3 regions of the Paenibacillus sp. FSL H8-0079 genome follow, and region 3 is predicted to be linked to each of the others. Evidence: riboswitches for the same ligand, from Rfam matches in the RefSeq annotation. Region 3 holds a riboswitch; each other region holds the start of a gene.
The links. A riboswitch is a leader RNA that binds a small molecule or an ion and turns the genes downstream of it on or off. The one in region 3 is predicted to bind cyclic di-AMP.
Positions count from the first base shown of each region.

Region 1: it holds a riboswitch for cyclic di-AMP, as region 3 does, so the genes downstream of both, MHI06_RS10455 (C40 family peptidase) here and MHI06_RS00150 (ubiquitin-like domain-containing protein) in region 3, are expected to answer to the same signal.
Region 2: it holds a riboswitch for cyclic di-AMP, as region 3 does, so the genes downstream of both, MHI06_RS07065 (hypothetical protein) here and MHI06_RS00150 (ubiquitin-like domain-containing protein) in region 3, are expected to answer to the same signal.

Region 1 covers NZ_CP150300.1:2,288,547-2,294,045, forward strand. Annotated here, with positions in the region: gene MHI06_RS10430 (xanthine phosphoribosyltransferase) at 1-520, shown strand, start outside; gene MHI06_RS10435 (hypothetical protein) at 618-947, shown strand; gene MHI06_RS10440 (hypothetical protein) at 1,067-1,285, shown strand; gene MHI06_RS10445 (carboxymuconolactone decarboxylase family protein) at 1,428-1,757, shown strand; gene MHI06_RS10450 (hypothetical protein) at 1,831-2,529, opposite strand; gene MHI06_RS10455 (C40 family peptidase) at 2,656-3,120, opposite strand; cyclic di-AMP (ydaO/yuaA leader) riboswitch at 3,126-3,257, opposite strand; gene pelA (pectate lyase) at 3,677-4,639, shown strand; tRNA gene MHI06_RS10465 (tRNA-Leu) at 4,818-4,901, shown strand; gene MHI06_RS10470 (carbohydrate-binding protein) at 4,985-5,499, opposite strand, start outside.
Region 2 covers NZ_CP150300.1:1,601,842-1,607,340, forward strand. Annotated here, with positions in the region: gene urtE (urea ABC transporter ATP-binding subunit UrtE) at 1-191, shown strand, start outside; gene MHI06_RS07040 (hypothetical protein) at 223-858, opposite strand; gene MHI06_RS07045 (hypothetical protein) at 886-1,089, opposite strand; gene MHI06_RS07050 (urease accessory UreF family protein) at 1,355-2,056, opposite strand; tRNA gene MHI06_RS07055 (tRNA-Leu) at 2,483-2,565, shown strand; gene MHI06_RS07060 (glutathione peroxidase) at 2,715-3,194, opposite strand; cyclic di-AMP (ydaO/yuaA leader) riboswitch at 3,566-3,741, shown strand; gene MHI06_RS07065 (hypothetical protein) at 3,857-4,255, shown strand; gene MHI06_RS07070 (HAD family hydrolase) at 4,430-5,113, shown strand; gene MHI06_RS07075 (Nramp family divalent metal transporter) at 5,245-5,499, opposite strand, start outside.
Region 3 covers NZ_CP150300.1:30,291-35,789, forward strand. Annotated here, with positions in the region: gene MHI06_RS00140 (HD domain-containing protein) at 1-1,045, shown strand, start outside; gene MHI06_RS00145 (TatD family hydrolase) at 1,378-2,148, shown strand; cyclic di-AMP (ydaO/yuaA leader) riboswitch at 2,390-2,643, shown strand; gene MHI06_RS00150 (ubiquitin-like domain-containing protein) at 2,916-4,100, shown strand; gene rnmV (ribonuclease M5) at 4,256-4,801, shown strand; gene rsmA (16S rRNA (adenine(1518)-N(6)/adenine(1519)-N(6))-dimethyltransferase RsmA) at 4,806-5,499, shown strand, end outside.

The sequences.
Region 1 (5,499 bases), 2.3 Mb from region 3:
GCTGGATGGTCTGTTGAACCACCAGATTGATCCTGCATTGACGATGGAGATGGGACGGGAGTTTGCTGCACGGTTTCGTGAAAGTGGAGTAACTCGGGTAATTACGGTAGAATCCTCAGGGATTCCCGTTGCTTTTGCCGCAGCTCATGAACTTGGGGTGCCGCTTGTATTCGCCCGTCGCAAAAAAACGCTTCTGGCTGATCCTGATGCCTACTGTGAACGTGTACCGTCCTTTACCAAAGGAATCGTAACAGACATTATGGTATCCCGCGAGTTCATTCATGAGAATGACCGTATTCTGTTCATTGATGATATCATCGCCAATGGAGATGCCGCTCGTGGAGTCATTAAGATTATTGAGCGTTCCGGGGCGGAACTCGTCGGATTCGGCGTTGTGGTCGAGAAAAGTTTTCAGGCAGGGGCACGCACGATTCGTGAACAGGGTATTCCGGTGGAAGCCTTGGTACGTATTCGTTCCCTGAACGATGGAACAGTACAATTTGACGATAACGAAATGTGACATTTTAAAGGAATAGGGCCTATTTTTTGAACTATGCCTTTGCATGACCGCGGATTTCATTTATAATGGGGTTATGTTAGGGAGAGGAGGCAACACCATGGGGAACCAACCGGCAACAGAACAATTTTTCATTGATAAGCTGGCGGAATCGAAAGTTCATTTTGAACGTGCCCTGGATTGTAAACATACGGAATTCGATGACCTTTATCCCTATATGATTGAACATCCTCAATTTTTCTGGTACAAACGCTATGTTGCCTGGTCAGAATTACTGACGATTGTAGGCTTGTGCGAAGAGTTGTCCTTCTCTTGGAAAGAACAATTTACACCGCATCAAGTGGAGTACCTTGAAGAACGTGTGATGTCCGCCAAAGTGCTTGATTTTTGGTTCGAGAAGAACGACAGCAAAGAGCACGCGCAGCGGTAACTCTCAGTCGGGACATAATTTCGAATGACATGACAGTCCAATACAGTCACGTGAGACCTAAATGACATTTCATTTAGGTCTCTTTTTGTAAATAAATTTGGAATATAGGAGCCATGAACATGATTAGTGATACAGAATTGGACGCCCTGCGTCTGTCAGGTGAGAAAGTAAGAGTAGTACGGGACGAGCTGGAATCGAACGATGTGACCGGGATTGTGGTTGCCTGGGATGGCGAGCAGGTACTTATCCGGCGGCAGAATCGACGTGTCGTCAAGCTGGATCGCAGTTACCGATATCAGTTGTTCAGCGAGCCGCGCCAGAGTGCACTTAGTGAGTAACCACTTATAGTCACGGCAGAACCATGAACGTTTAATTGTTTGGAATTACCATGATTTCTTGGCATAATTGGCTCACTCGGGAGAGAAGATAGGTACAGTGAGGATAATCTGTAACTATAGCCGAGAGGGTGTGCTACAAGCCATGACATTGATGAATGATAAAGTTCATGCCTACAAGGATCAGATTGGAGCATTAAGCGATGTGCTGCCAGGAGTGGTAAATTCGTATCATGAGTTTACTGGAGAATGTTTTCAGCCTGGCGTGATTGATGCGAAGACAAAACAGCTGATTGCACTCGGCATTGGATTGTTCGCCAACAATGAGGTATGTACCTTCTACCATGTAGAAGAAGCCCGTGCTAAGGGCGCTACAGATCAGGAAATCATGGAGACCGTTGCCGTCGCTGGAGCTGTTGGAGGCGGACATGCCCTGTCTCAGGGCGCGTTGCGAGTGCAGAAGGCGTTGCAGTAAGTCTTAAGGAAATAATGTGAAAAATAAAACATGGTCATACCCTGTTAGTTACAGGAGTATGACCATGTTTTATTTAAAGTTCATCTTTACTTGTTTTACTGTTAAGTGTTTTATTGTATTTGTCCACGTCCGCAAATATTTCCATTACAGAATAGCGTGCCTTATAATTTATTAATGATGATTTAGTCCGATATTCAATGGTGGATCGGTCACTGGTCCAAATATAAATAAAAGCGTTATTATAGCTTTCGAGCTCTGGTTTACCATATTTGTTCGTAAGCTCTTCCAAAATTTCATCAGACTCCGGATTAGTTAAAGTGCCAAAATCGTAACTTGCTTCAATCAGTAAGTAATCGTCCAAAGGATATTCATATGCTTGTTTCATCATGTCCTCTAATTGCTCATCCAATGTCTTTCGTATCTCGTCTTTTCTTGCATCTGTCGTATTTACGTTATCAAGTTCCTCGCGCAATTTGTTGTTATCTTCTATTTTTTCTGATATTCCTTCATTATCCAATAAATTAGTAAAGGTGTATTCTGCGTCTACTGTCTTACCCAGAACCACCACATCGGAATAATTAATACTTTTTTCATGATCATTATGTACTTTTTCTTCATAGTTTGTGTTTCCGTTTTTTTCTTCAGATGAAATGACCTTGTTTATTTTACTCCCCCAAGAAACTTCTCTGAAATCTTTAACTGTTTCACTACTACATCCTAAACTTGCTAGTACTAGCATAAAGAAGGTTAAAATTAACATGATCTTTTTCAATTGTTCTCCTCATCTCCGTTTTATTTCCCTAAAATATTTTACATTGTTTAAGAAAGCAGTTGAAGACAAAAAATGGTTAAACAAAAAAGGCATCAGGTTATAAACCGATGCCTTTTAGTGTATGAATTACATTTTACCCAACATTTTATCGTACATAAATTGTCCAGTTACCCGACGTGCTGTCACGTAGCGATCATTGAAGTATGGATTCGATAACTTAGTAATGCTTACGCCTTTACTACTGGAGGCATGTGCGAATTGTCCGCCGCCAATATATACACCTGTATGTGAAATGCCTTTGCCCATCGTATTGAAGAACACCAGATCACCTGTGCGAATGTTACTTTTGGATACCGGAGTACCTGCTTTGGCTTGCTGCTGCGAAGTACGTGGCAATTCAATGCTGTATTTGTTGAAAAGATATCTCATAAACCCGGAACAGTCGAAGCCGGCTACAGTCGTGCCACCCCACTTGTAAGGTATACCTGTCATGTTGTTCACTACGGAGTTGATACTGCTTGCCTCTGTGCTTGTAGCCCCGGATGTAAATAGTACAGCTGCTCCAAAAATGGAGATAATCAGTTTTTTCAAAATCAATGTTCTCCCTTCGATGCCTACGGAGTTAGCTAAGGGTTCGGTAGAAGGTTCCCTATATTTCCTATGTATAAGAATAATTCACCCAAAATGGTTCCCCCGTTTTCAAACATGAAACTCGGCAATGAATAATTAAGTTTTTGTAACTATTTGAAACTATATTGCATAAATGCGTAATTGTCAAACCCATTTAAACCCCTTCGTAATACCTCAATGTTAGCGGAATTACGGTTTTTATATGAAAGCAGGGATCAAGTTTGGGTATCATTCATGACAAAAACGTCATTATTGATTCGCTTAAGACGATTTTGGACAAATAAATAGGTTTGTCATGAGTTAAAAGAACTATTCCGTAATGTTCAATTTAAGAGATTATATTCATTAAGTTGCATATATTGACAAAAATCGATTTTTTGCATATTATCTTCTTATCCGATCCACATATTGGGTGAAAATTGATTTTATTGTGTTATAAATTCAAATAAAGGAGGTTAAGGGACTAGTATCATAAGTAAGGTAGAAGTGGGAGATTTATAAAAACAAACATAGGAGAGTGTTATCTTTGAAAGCAAAAAAAATAGTTACTTTTATTCTGGCATGCACGATGGTCTTCTCAGCAGTTGGAATGGTGGTTCTTCCTGTAACAACGGTGTCAGCTGCTGATGCAACAGGTACGACAGCAAGTATTTCTGATATTCTGAAGAACCAGCGGCCAGATGGAGGTTGGAGAAAAGACTATAAACAAACAAGTGGAGAATGGGCGAAGTCCACCATTGACAACAAGGCTACATACTCAGAAATTAGAAGATTGGCGAAGGAATTCAAAAAGACCAATGATCCGCGTTATTCCACAGCTGCAATCAAAGGAATTAACTTTTTGATCAACATGCAGTATTCAAACGGCGGATGGCCACAAGTCTACCAAAGCTCGGGATATCACAAACACATCACTTACAATGATGATGCGATGATTAATGTAATGATCATGCTGGATGAAGTAGCAACACGCAAAGGTGACTTCTCGTTTATCGACAGCACACTTGCTAACCGTAGTAAAAATTCAGTTGCCAAAGGTGTGGATGCGATTCTGAATACACAGGTCGTTGCAGGCGGTAAGCTGACAGTATGGGGACAACAACATGATTCCAGTTCCCTTAAACCGGCAAGCGCAAGAATCTATGAAGTACCCTCGTTGACGGCTGGAGAGAGTGTAACGATTGTTAAATTCCTCAAAACCAGACCTGCTAACGCTAAAATTACAGCATCCATTAAAGCAGCTGAGGCTTGGTTTAACAAAGTGAAAATTACAGGCTACAAGTATGAAAGAGCAAACGGAGACAGCAAAATTATCGCTGATTCCAAAGCTGCACCGATCTGGGCTCGCTTCTATGAAGTGGGAACGGATAAACCGATCTTTATTGGTCGTGACGGGGTAGTTAGATACAAATTAAGTGATATTGATAAAGAAAGAAGAGGCGGTTATGCATGGTATGGCAACTGGCCTTCCAAGCTGTAATTCGTAATAAGCCTCAGGTTTCATAGAGTTAATCCCTAGTAACGATAAGTAAAGCCCGAACCAGACAAGGACGTCTGGTTCGGGCTTTATTGTTATTACTTTCAGTGTTGACACGATAGATTGCACATGATATATTATTTCTTGTCGCCGAGATACATATCACGGAGATACATATTATGCGGTCGTGGCGGAATTGGCAGACGCGCACGGTTCAGGTCCGTGTGGGCTAACCCCCGTGGAGGTTCGAGTCCTCTCGACCGCATCGAAAAAAAGGTTCCTCGTTAGGCTAACGCCTTCGAGGAACCTTTTTGTTTTGTACATAAACAACTTGTATCGTCAAATGAGTTACTGAGCGGACACCTGGATACTATCGATATTCGGACCTTCAGTACCGGTCGTGACTACTTTAATGGTATTGGTTCCCGAGTTCATGGGTACTTGAATTGTTTTTTCACCCCAGGTGGACCAGCTACCCGTTGCAGAAAATGGGGTATTGCTGATCACTTTGGTTCCATTCACGAAAACATCAAGGTTACGGGTGCCACTTTCCAACGCATAACGAAACTTTACGTTTTTGGTGCCGCTTATCGTATTGTTGATGTTATTCCATTGAATGCCCGAGTTCGTCAACGCATTGAAATTAATATACCCTGAGCCTGTGTAGCCGGGATAGATCATCTCAATTGCAGCATCGGAGAGCGTCGTTCCTGTCTCTGCTTCATACGTCGTGCCACTACCTGTATTGCCACCACCACTGCCCGTAAAATTAGCAACAAACGTGGTCACACTTTGAGCTGGGAGTTGAGCAGTAAAGGCTGCATTGGACAACGTAATTGGTGCTCCGCTTGCCAGATTACGAC
Region 2 (5,499 bases), 1.6 Mb from region 3:
AGGACATTCGGCAGGTTATTTTACAGCTCAAGGCAAAAGGGAATCTGTCGGTTCTACTGGTGGAGCAGAGTATTGATTTTGTGCGCAGTGCCGCAGATTATATCTATATCATGGACAAAGGTGCCATTACCCTGCACGGGACACCGCAAGAACTGGATATGTCGCAATTTGAACATCATCTATCCGTGTAGTTGTAGTTAGCGTGTCAAGTGGATTGAGTATTCAGGAGCGCTTGTCCAGGATATTCGAGTATTTCGGATATAACCGCCGGATGCATTCCGGGCAGATGTCATGGGTGAATTCGGCGTGGGTATGCTTCTCCAGATAACTTTCCACGGAGTTCCAATGTTCCTCTTCGTCCTTGATTTGTTTGCAGACAGCGCAAATAGGCAGTAATCCGCGCAAGGTGCGCACGTCAGACAGAGCCTTCTTCAATTGGCGTTCTGTCTTTTTCTGTTCGGTAATATCCATGTGGGCAATCAAAGCGAGATCGGTATTCAGGTTTGAGTTAGTGTGAGATAGAGGGGTGAGTTCCACACGAAACCACCTCTCTTCGTTGTATACCGTATACACGCAGATGTCATATGTATGATTTCGACTAAAGGGTGTTCCGCGTTCTTTCAAATTCTGTGCGACAAGTGCCATATTGGCGTTCTTGCCTTGTAATGCCCAGGCTTCCAACAGATGCAGGTAATGTCTATGAGTACTGTTCGCATCCGGGTTGGGTAATAGTTGACCGAGTTCCTGTTGCCAGGCGCGGTTACAACTGTGGATAATCCAATCGTGATCAACGATGATGAGCTGGTGAGTTATGGATTGGAACGACAGCCTCTCCAGATCGGATGTAACATGTCTCATGGATGGGGTCCTCCTTTGGCAAAAATCTTATCTCAGTTCATCTGGAATATCCAAAATATCAGCGACCAGGTGTCTGAATCGGGTTGCTTTGCGTGTGCCGTGAATGAGATTGGATAAACGATAGGGTGGGATGCCGTGCTGTTCACAAAAAGTCTTCTGGTCCACTTGAAGTTCGGTTAGCCGTCGTTTGATGGCCCATCCGAACGGAGTCACTGGTTTTTTCTTGTTCAAAAGGGTTCACCCCTGGTTAGAATGTAGTATTCAGTCGCCCTTTCTTCATGTAGAATATATAGAAATGCGAGCTGTATATTTTATTATATACGTAAATCCGTCATCTAACAATTAAAAAAGACGGAAAAAAGTGTATTTTGTGATGTAAAATGGCGTAAATACGTTAAAAAAACCAATAAAATGACAAAAAACACGTCGGCAAGGAGGTTGCCGCGTGTTTTTTTGTTTGTCTGAATGAAGGGGAGTAGGTGTAGGTGGACAAGGATTAGGCCCTGTAGGCATGAAGTCCAGCTCCAAGCATATGGAAACTGGGGAAAAACGATTTCATGGACATCGAGGTTGGCTGTGCCAGTCCATCCGCAGCCGAGGCGCTGACGGTGTTCCATTCATTCTCCAGATCTGCGGCCAGGCGTACCGTCAGTTCTTTGATTGTATCGGTGTCCAGAGGAATGACTTTGGAGGCTTCGGTTATGCAGGCATTCATGGCTGAATGCAGATAACCAAGAACTGCCGCCTCGACAGGGATATCGAGGTGGTGGTTAATCCAGGCGTGAACAGTGGAGAGGCAGCCAACCGAATCATATTTGGCGAAGATCTGTTCAAGCTGGCTGAAATCAATCCAGGGGTGCAGAGCGCGTGCAAGTCTGATCAATCGTTTACCCATGGTAGCAGCTTGTTCTCTGAGATCTCCAGGAGTTCGCTGAACATGGACGAGCTTGTCGATCAGGGCTATCCGCCATGTATCCTTGTGATCTGCTGCGGTATAGATGCCTTTGATAGCCATGCCTTCAAGACGAACGATGCTGGGGTGCAACTGACAACGCATGAATGATTCGAGATCTTCAGCATTACGAATGGTACCCTCCTTGATATGGATATCCATGCCGAAGGAATGGGTAAACCCTCCAACCTGAATAGAGGAATCAAGCAGTTTAACATAATCGAGCAGCTTATTCCCACGGTTCACGATCATTCGCCTCCTGTGTTCGTTAAATGTAACTTTAAGTAACATTTATATTCCTTTTTTTTTGCTTTATGTTTGAAAATCCGAATTATATGATAGTTATCATCCCATAAATGTCCGCTTTTTGTCAATAGTGTCATTGAAATTCAGCAAATTAAATCTGTAATTCAATATTTGTGTTATTTTATATAACATTTAAAGTTAATTGTTTGCGAAATGTAGGGAGGGCTACGTATAAATGAATCAACAAGATCGGCTCTAACCGGAAAAGAGGGGATCGAATCTAATAATATGCAGTTCATGGGTAAAGATGACGAGAATATGCGATTTTTGATGAAAATGCCTATCTGAAAAAGAAGTAATAGAAAACACTTTACTTTTAGATCAGAACCCGGTATAATCAATTCTGTTGCCGATTATTTACGACATGCGGTCGTGGTGGAATGGCAGACACGCTATCTTGAGGGGGTAGTGGGCGTATGCCCGTGGAGGTTCGAGTCCTCTCGACCGCATCATATGAACGATGAAGAAGAAGCTTTCCGTTATTGGAAAGCTTCTTTTTTTGTCTTTTTTCGAACAGTATGACATTTGGGTTGAAAAAAAGGCCATCCATTACCGGGGGCAATGGTGCTCTACCTTCCGGCTACGGGTGGCCTGTGTATTATTTTTGGAGTAAGTTCTTGATATCTTCTTCAATCTTGTCAGGTGTTGTTTTGGGAGCATAACGTTTCAGTACCTGTCCGTTCTGATCCACAAGGAATTTGGTGAAATTCCATTTGATTGCTTTAGAGCCGAGCAAGCCAGGAGCTTCTGTGCTAAGGTGTTGGAAAAGTGGGTGAGCGCTTGAGCCGTTCACATCAATTTTCTCAAACATGGGGAAGCTCACGCCATAATTCATCTGACAGAACTCGGCAATATCGTCGGAAGAACCTTTTTCCTGTGCAAACTGGTTGCTTGGGAAACCAAGAACTTCAAATGGAGCATCTTGAAACTTGTCTTGCAGTTCTTGCAGACCTTTGAATTGAGGGGTAAGGCCGCATGAGCTTGCCGTATTCACAATCAGGAGCACTTTGTCACGGTAGTCGGACATTTCAACTTCTTGACCGCGAAGGGTATTCACTTTGTAATCGTAGACTGTCATCTAAATCGCCTCCATTGATATACTCTTATATCTTCTATTATATTGGTTGCAATTAAATATTGCAAAACTAATATAGTGTTAAAAGAATCAAAACAGACAAGTTGTGCAGAATACGTGAATGAATTGCGAAGTGATTTTCGTCAGAGTGAGAATTAGATAGCCTTGAAGAGATGGATAGAGTATAACCTTATTGTAAGCGTTATTATGGATGATTATTGGCAAAAATCTGCCGATTCGGTGATCTCTGCGGACTTTACACCGTCATGGCGGGGGTGTATGATTCATAACGTAATTTCAATTTAAACTAAATTGTACTTGAAAAACGAAACAAACGATAATATCGCTCGATCTTACCTTGAGATATACGAACGATGTTTTAATCGCTGAGTTTCCATTCATTGATGAATGGGAAACGGGGGAACCAACGGAATGCGCTGTCCAGGACAGTGGGCATTCATGGGGTGAATTTTCCGGTGACAGCCGGAAATAGGGCGACTCTCGCGCCCGAATCCGTCAGCTAACCTCGTAAGCGTTAAAGGGAGAGGCAACAAGCCGTACGCTGGTTCATGGTGTTTTCGCCATGGGTTATTTAAGAAGCGTTCGGGAGGCCTTGGTCCCCCACGCTTCTTTTTTGTTGTCTTTTCACGCCAAGGGAGGAACGAATGATGGATACTGAGATGATCTTAGTGACTGCTCCAAATGAAGCAGGACGCAAATTTATCAAATTGCTGATGTACAAAAAAATGCCGTTTGCCGTTCTAACCAACAGTGCAGGAGAAGAGCGGAGACTCCGCAGAATCGGGGTAGAGCATGTTATTCGAATGAATACGGCTGCAGCTCAAAAATGGTTTTTGCCGCAGGGTAGCGTAGGCAATGTGTTTATTTTCGAGAACAGTCTGAATCTGACCTGTCGTTATTTGCAGATCTGCCGTTCATGGACATCTAAATCCCTGTGTGTCATTACGGAGCAGAGTAATCCAAAGGGCATCTATCGGGGGATGGGCGCAGACCGGATTGTATATTCGCTCAATGGGGAAGTCGGCTTTCTCCTCAATGGTTGATGCCATAGCTTGTGATTGCTCAGGTGTAAGGTGCCTGTTATAATTGAATGTATTAGAATCAATTTCAGAATTCACTCAAGGTATTATGAAATTGATTCATCGATAAACGGAAATTTGAGGAGACTCATGCATAATGGTGGGTCTTCTTTTTTATGCTTACAAGGAGGAATTGGCGTGCCGGATGTAGGTGGATTAAAGTGGTTGTTTTTTGATGTTGGAGATACGCTGGTGGATGAATGGGAGCCGGTTGATGATATTATCGGACAATTCGTCCGTGAAGCTTGTGCTTTGGGGTATCCGGTGACAATTGAGGCGGTACGCGAACTGTTCGCGAACTGTTACCGGAAATATGAGCAATGGCCCATGAGAGTGGCTATTCGCACATTCATTGAAGACGAGAAGCACCAGAAACAGATTCAGGACAAGCTGAAGTTTCAAAAAGATCTTGAACGTCCTTTTCCTTCAGCGGATTCCGTTCTTCAGCAGTTGTCACGGTATTATCGTATTGGCATTATTGCCAATCAGAGTCCCGGAACGGAAGAGAGACTGGAGAGTTACGGATTACGGAAGTATGTTGACGTTCTGGCCTGTTCGGCTGAAGAAGGGGTGTCCAAGCCAGACCCTGAGCTATACGCTGTGGCCTTGAAACAGGCAGGCTGTGAACCGGAGGAGGCTGTCATGGTCGGGGATCGGATTGATAATGACATTATTCCTGCCCGGAAGCTGGGCATGCGCACGATTCGAATTATGCAGGGTTATGGGAGATTCCAGCCGGAACGATCGGATGACGAACGTGCGGATTGGACCGTTGATTCATTGGATCAGCTCCTGCCTTTACTGATACCAAACCAGGATTAGATGATTGCGTATGAGAGGTTCTACTCTAAATGAAAACACGTTGCTGTACAGCAACAATAAAAGGCTGATCACTTGGGTATAGCATACCGGAGTCGATCAGCCTTTTAATTATTTAGTCGATTAGAACCAGATTAGAACAACCGGATTGTCTGAATGATCAGATATACATTCAGCACAACGATAACAGCGGCAATGACCCATGAGATGATTTTGAGCCATAACTTGTTGGCGAATGCACCCATGCTTTTTTTATCACTCGTGAACATCACCAGAGGGATTACAGCAAAAGGTAATTGAAGAGACAGCACAACCTGGCTCAAAATGAGCAATTCTTCTGTGCCATGTTCGCCTGCAATCGCTGTAACAATTACCGCCGGAATGATGGC
Region 3 (5,499 bases):
AAGTCATTATTCGGATTGGCCGAAAGAAGAAAAGATTGTAGCTCTGTGCGCAGCTTTACTTCATGATCTTGGGCATGGGCCATTCTCTCACTCCATCGAGGAAGCTTTTGACATGAATCACGAAGATTGGACTTGTCGCATCATTACAGGTGATACCGAAGTAGGGGCAATCTTAAGACGGTATGCTCCTGATTTTCCTGAGAAAGTGGCTTCTGTAATTCAAAAAACGTATGAGCAGCCGATTGTGGTCAATCTGGTGACCAGCCCTCTTGATGCGGACCGAATGGATTATTTGCTCAGGGATGCTTATTTTACAGGAGTAAACTACGGAACAATCGACCTTGATCGTATCCTTCGCATGCTGCGCCCTTATCATGGACGGATTGTAGTCAAAGACTCAGGCATGCATGCTGTTGAGGATTACTTAATGTCTCGGTATCAGATGTATTGGCAGATTTACTTCCATCCGGTAACCCGGAGTTCCGAAATTATATTGCGGCAAATATTCAAGCGAGCGAAAACACTTATACAGGAAAATTTTCAATTCCGCTTCATGATCGATCCACTACCTCAATTATTTGAAGGAGAACTATCGGTAGAGGAATATTTGCAGTTGGATGAAGCTTTGATTCAGACGGCATTTACGCAGTGGCGCAAGGAGGACGATACTGTTCTAAGTGAGTTATGCGAACGTTTTATGGATCGCAAGTTATATAAGTATGTAGAACTTGAACAGACCGACTTGATAATGATGGAAGAGATTCGGGAAGCATTTGTTCAGGCAGGTCTTAATCCCGAATATGATCTTGAAATTGATTTTCCATCGGATAATCCGTATGATGTGTTTCGTCCGGATGAATCCACGGATAAGCAGATTCTTCTGCTCGATCGACAGGACAAGTTACATGAGTTGTCAGAAGTATCCGACATTGTCCGTTCCATCAGTGGGCTACATCGGGGAAAACATCATTTGTATTACCCGCAAAACAAGGTGGATGCGATTATTCACGAATTACCGTCCCATATACGCCCCTATTTCTTGTAATGATGAGTGTACAACTTGGTGAAAAATTTCGAGTTCAAAAGACTTTCTAAAAGAGCTATTTTTCATGATACAGTAATCTGCTTTAATGGGGAGTATATGTAGATCGACATAATTTTGTAAAATAAAGTAGTTAGAGTCATCGTCGTTAGCAATATATAGATCCGAGTATCCGTATATCTTCTATATATTGTAGTTTGTGAAGAAAAGAGTGTAATGACGGAAATCCAAGGGTTTTTAAAATTTTCTTTATGAAACATTAAATTATTGGATTTTATAAATTAAATTACCAAAAAGAAGATAGTCGTTAGTTCGACATGAAGGGAGATTCAAACATGATGCTGTTCGACACACATACACATCTGGATGCACCACAATTCGACGAGGACCGCGAGGAAATGATTCAACGTGCCGTGGATGCGGGGGTTGGTCGCATGATCAACATTGGTTTTAACCGGGAGACGATTCCAACCACAATGAAACTCGCCGAAACGTATGACTTTATATATGCAGCTGTAGGGTGGCATCCCGTAGATGCGATCACAATGCAGGAGGGCGATTTGGAGTGGATTGCATCTTTATGCAGGCATGAAAAAGTGGTTGCGATCGGTGAGATTGGATTGGATTATCACTGGGATACTTCGCCGAAGGAAGTGCAACATCGCGTATTACGACAACAAATTGCTTTGGCGCGTGAAGTGAACATGCCAATTGTCATCCATAATCGGGATGCGCACGAGGATATTGTAAGAATTTTGCGTGAAGAGAAGGCTGGCGAGGTTGGTGGTGTGATGCACTCGTTCTCGGGTAGCTGGGAAACGGCGAAAAGTTGTCTCGATATGGGCTTCCATCTGTCCTTCGGAGGTCCAATCACATTCAAAAATGCAAAGCAACCAAAAGAGGTTCTGGAGAAGGTTCCTATGGACCGGTTTTTCATTGAAACAGATGCTCCATATCTGACACCTCATCCGTACCGTGGAAAACGAAATGAGACAGCGCATGTACGTCTGGTTGCAGAGGCAGCTGCGGAAATTAAAGGCATTTCGGTAGAGGAAATTGCTGCAATAACAACCAAAAATGCCATGGAACGATTTGGTATTCGTTAAAAAAACGAGTAAATCAGGTGAAATAGAGAGTTAAGCGGAGTTAATTTGCTCTTTGATCCAAATAAATCAAGAATATTACAATATTTTAACCAAATATTCAGAAAAACGTACTTGATCAACGCTTTACAACATGCATCAAAACAGGATATCATCTTTTCAGTGAATTGTTGTGCGGAAAATTGGACAGATGTTCGGGGGATGAACAAAGGGACACTTTCCGATGAAACAACAATACTTTCATGAATCAGTCTCGCTGAGTCTCCGTTAACGGAGAGCGGGGGAACCAATAGGGCTTAAACATCGGTGTATTTGGCCGATGCGCATCGTTCGCTGACCCAAAAGCAGCGAGAGGATCTGCGAAGCCATATTTGATTTCTTCTTTGGGTCTCGGGGTGAATTCAAAGGCGTCCGCCATGAGCGGGTGACCTAAGATAGGGCGGCTCTCTTTCGCCCGAACCCGACAGCTAACCTCGCAAGCGGAAAAAGAGAGGCAACCTCGTGCATGAATTTCCGATATTCAGAATCATTCGGAAGCCACGAAAGAGTTCCTCTTACACTCTTTCTTTGGCTTTTTTTGTTTTTGAATAAAAGAAATGTTGTCATCATACGGTAGGTATTCAGGAGGATGACATCATGTTGCGAAGATTGATTCATGGTGCAGAACCGGTCATTTGGTCCGATCTGTGTTCTGTAGAAAAATTGGTATAGTCACGTCAAAGACATCATGCATTACTTTAGACGACGAGGCTATGAAGGAGGACGGAGAAGTGGGCACATTCCAACCAGAAGAGACCCATGAGTCACGATCATCCAGTAAGTCTTTCGCGTTGCGGTGGAAGCATGAGAACATGCGTCAAATGGCATTGATCGCGATTTTCTCAATTGCGCTTACAATCATGATCTTGTTAGTCGTTTACGGTCAGGCCGGGAAACAAATTTCACTGGTTATTGATGGCAAAGCTCAGGTGGTAGAGACTCGTACAGGAATGCTTCAGGAAATGCTGGAGGAGCAGTCAATCACAGTCAGCCCTCACGATAAGGTATCCATGTCCATGAACGGGGCGATTACAGATGGAGACCGAATTGTTATTGAGCGGGCCGTTCCAGTTAACATTACGGCAGACGGAGACACCAAGACTCTGTATACAACCGATTCATCGGTACAAGAGGCAATTCAAAAATCAGGTATTCAGGTTGCAAGTAATGATAAAGTGTATCCGGCGCTTGGAACTGCAGTCAAAGCGGATATGAAAATTCGTGTAGTGCGGGTAACAAAGCGTACAGTGGATGTAGAACAACCGATCGCTTATAAAGTGATCAAAACGGCTGACCCTAGCTTGTACAAAGGGGATAACCGTGTCGTTGTAAGCGGCAAAGAAGGCACACTTGTACAGCATATCGAAAAGGTATTTCAGGATGGAGAATTGGTCTCCAAAAAAATGGTCGGCAAATCCGTCGCGAATAATCGTGTAGATAAAGTGATCGCTGTCGGTACCAAAGCAAAACCGGTTGTAAAAGAGCCTGAGGTTCAAACCGTATCGGCTCAGACTTCAACAACGAAACAGGCAACAACAACGAACTCGAAGAAAACTGCTGCCTCGGGCAGCAAAGTGATTACCGTATCCGGGACTTCTTTTAAATACTCCAAAGTACTTAAGAATGTATCCATGACTGCCTACTCTTCCGAAGAGCCTGGCATTGGTACTAAAACAGCTTCCGGTACTCGTGTAACGGAAGGGCGCACCATTGCGGTTGATCCCAAAGTCATTCCAATTGGCTGGTGGGTATATATCGAAGGTCTGGGCTTCCGTCGTGCGGAAGATACAGGCGGTGCCATTAAAGGCAACAAAATTGATGTATATTATGACAGTGTGAAGCATGCCCTGAATTTTGGACGCAAGAAAGGCAAGACGGTCTACGTGATCGGTCCGGTGAAGCCGGAAGCGAACTAAAATCGTTTTACTTTGAAATGGGAATGCTATAAAATAGTTGCATGAATGATTCATGCGGAATATGCGGCGGAGGGGTCTGAATTCAGTCTCCCCCGCCGTTTGGCAGAGAAGAGGATATTCCTCTTCTTTTTGCGTTAGAAAGGAAGAAATGGAACATGATAAAAGAAGTCATTGTGGTGGAAGGCCGTGACGATACGGTAGCCATCCGTCGGGCCGTAGAAGCCGATACGATAGAAACGGGTGGATCAGCCATCAACCAACGCATTCTGAAGCGAATAGCGCTTGCTCAGGAGAGACGGGGAGTCATCGTACTGACAGATCCGGATCATGCTGGCGAACGCATTCGTAAAATTATTGCGAATAAGGTCCCTGGTTGCAAGCATGCCTTCATTCCAGAAGCGGATGCGACGCGCAAAGGGGACATTGGGGTGGAGAACGCCTCACCGGAGGCGATTCGGCACGCGCTGGAACGCGTACATACTTCATACGAAGGTGCTCCGAGTCTGATCGATTGGGAGGACCTGATCGCGGCAGGGCTTATCGTGCATCCGCAGGCTGCTGCACGTCGCATGGAGATGGGCAATCTGCTGGGTATTGGATATTGTAACGGGAAGCAGTTCCACAAACGTCTCAGTGTATTTCAGATTACACGGGAAGAGTTCTCTACAGCATTAGCGCAAATTGAACGTGAAGGATTGTGAGCATATGAAGGACATAGAAGAGACGATAGAAATTGCAACGCCCAAGCGAACCAAAGAGATTATTCAAAGACACGGATTCTCATTCAAGAAAAGTCTAGGTCAGAACTTTCTGATCGATCAAAATATACTAAACAAAATCGTTAATGCAGCCGATTTGGACGAGTCCAAGGGCGCGCTCGAGATCGGGCCAGGTATTGGGGCCCTTACGGAACGATTGGCTCGGGTAGCTGGTCCTGTCACAGCCGTAGAGATTGATCAGCGCTTAATCCCAATCCTGGGAGAAGTGATGCAGCCTTATTCAAATGTACGTGTTCATCATGGGGATGTGCTGAAGCTTGATCTGGCTGAGTTGTTTAATACGGATTTTGCATCCGTAGACAAAGTTAGTGTCGTGGCTAACCTGCCTTACTATGTAACGACCCCGATCATGATGAAACTGCTGGAAGAGAAACTGCCGGTAGACAGCATCGTTGTCATGATTCAAAAAGAAGTGGCTGAACGCATGGCTGCTGCACCTGGATCAAAAGACTACGGTAGTCTGAGCATCGCAGTTCAGTACTACAGTATGCCGGAGCTTGTGTGTATTGTGCCTCCTACGGTCTTCATCCCGCAACCTAACGTGGAATCGGCTGTCATTAAGCTGAAGGTGCGTGAGCAACCGCCCGTGGAGATTCCGGATGAAGCACATTACTTCGAAG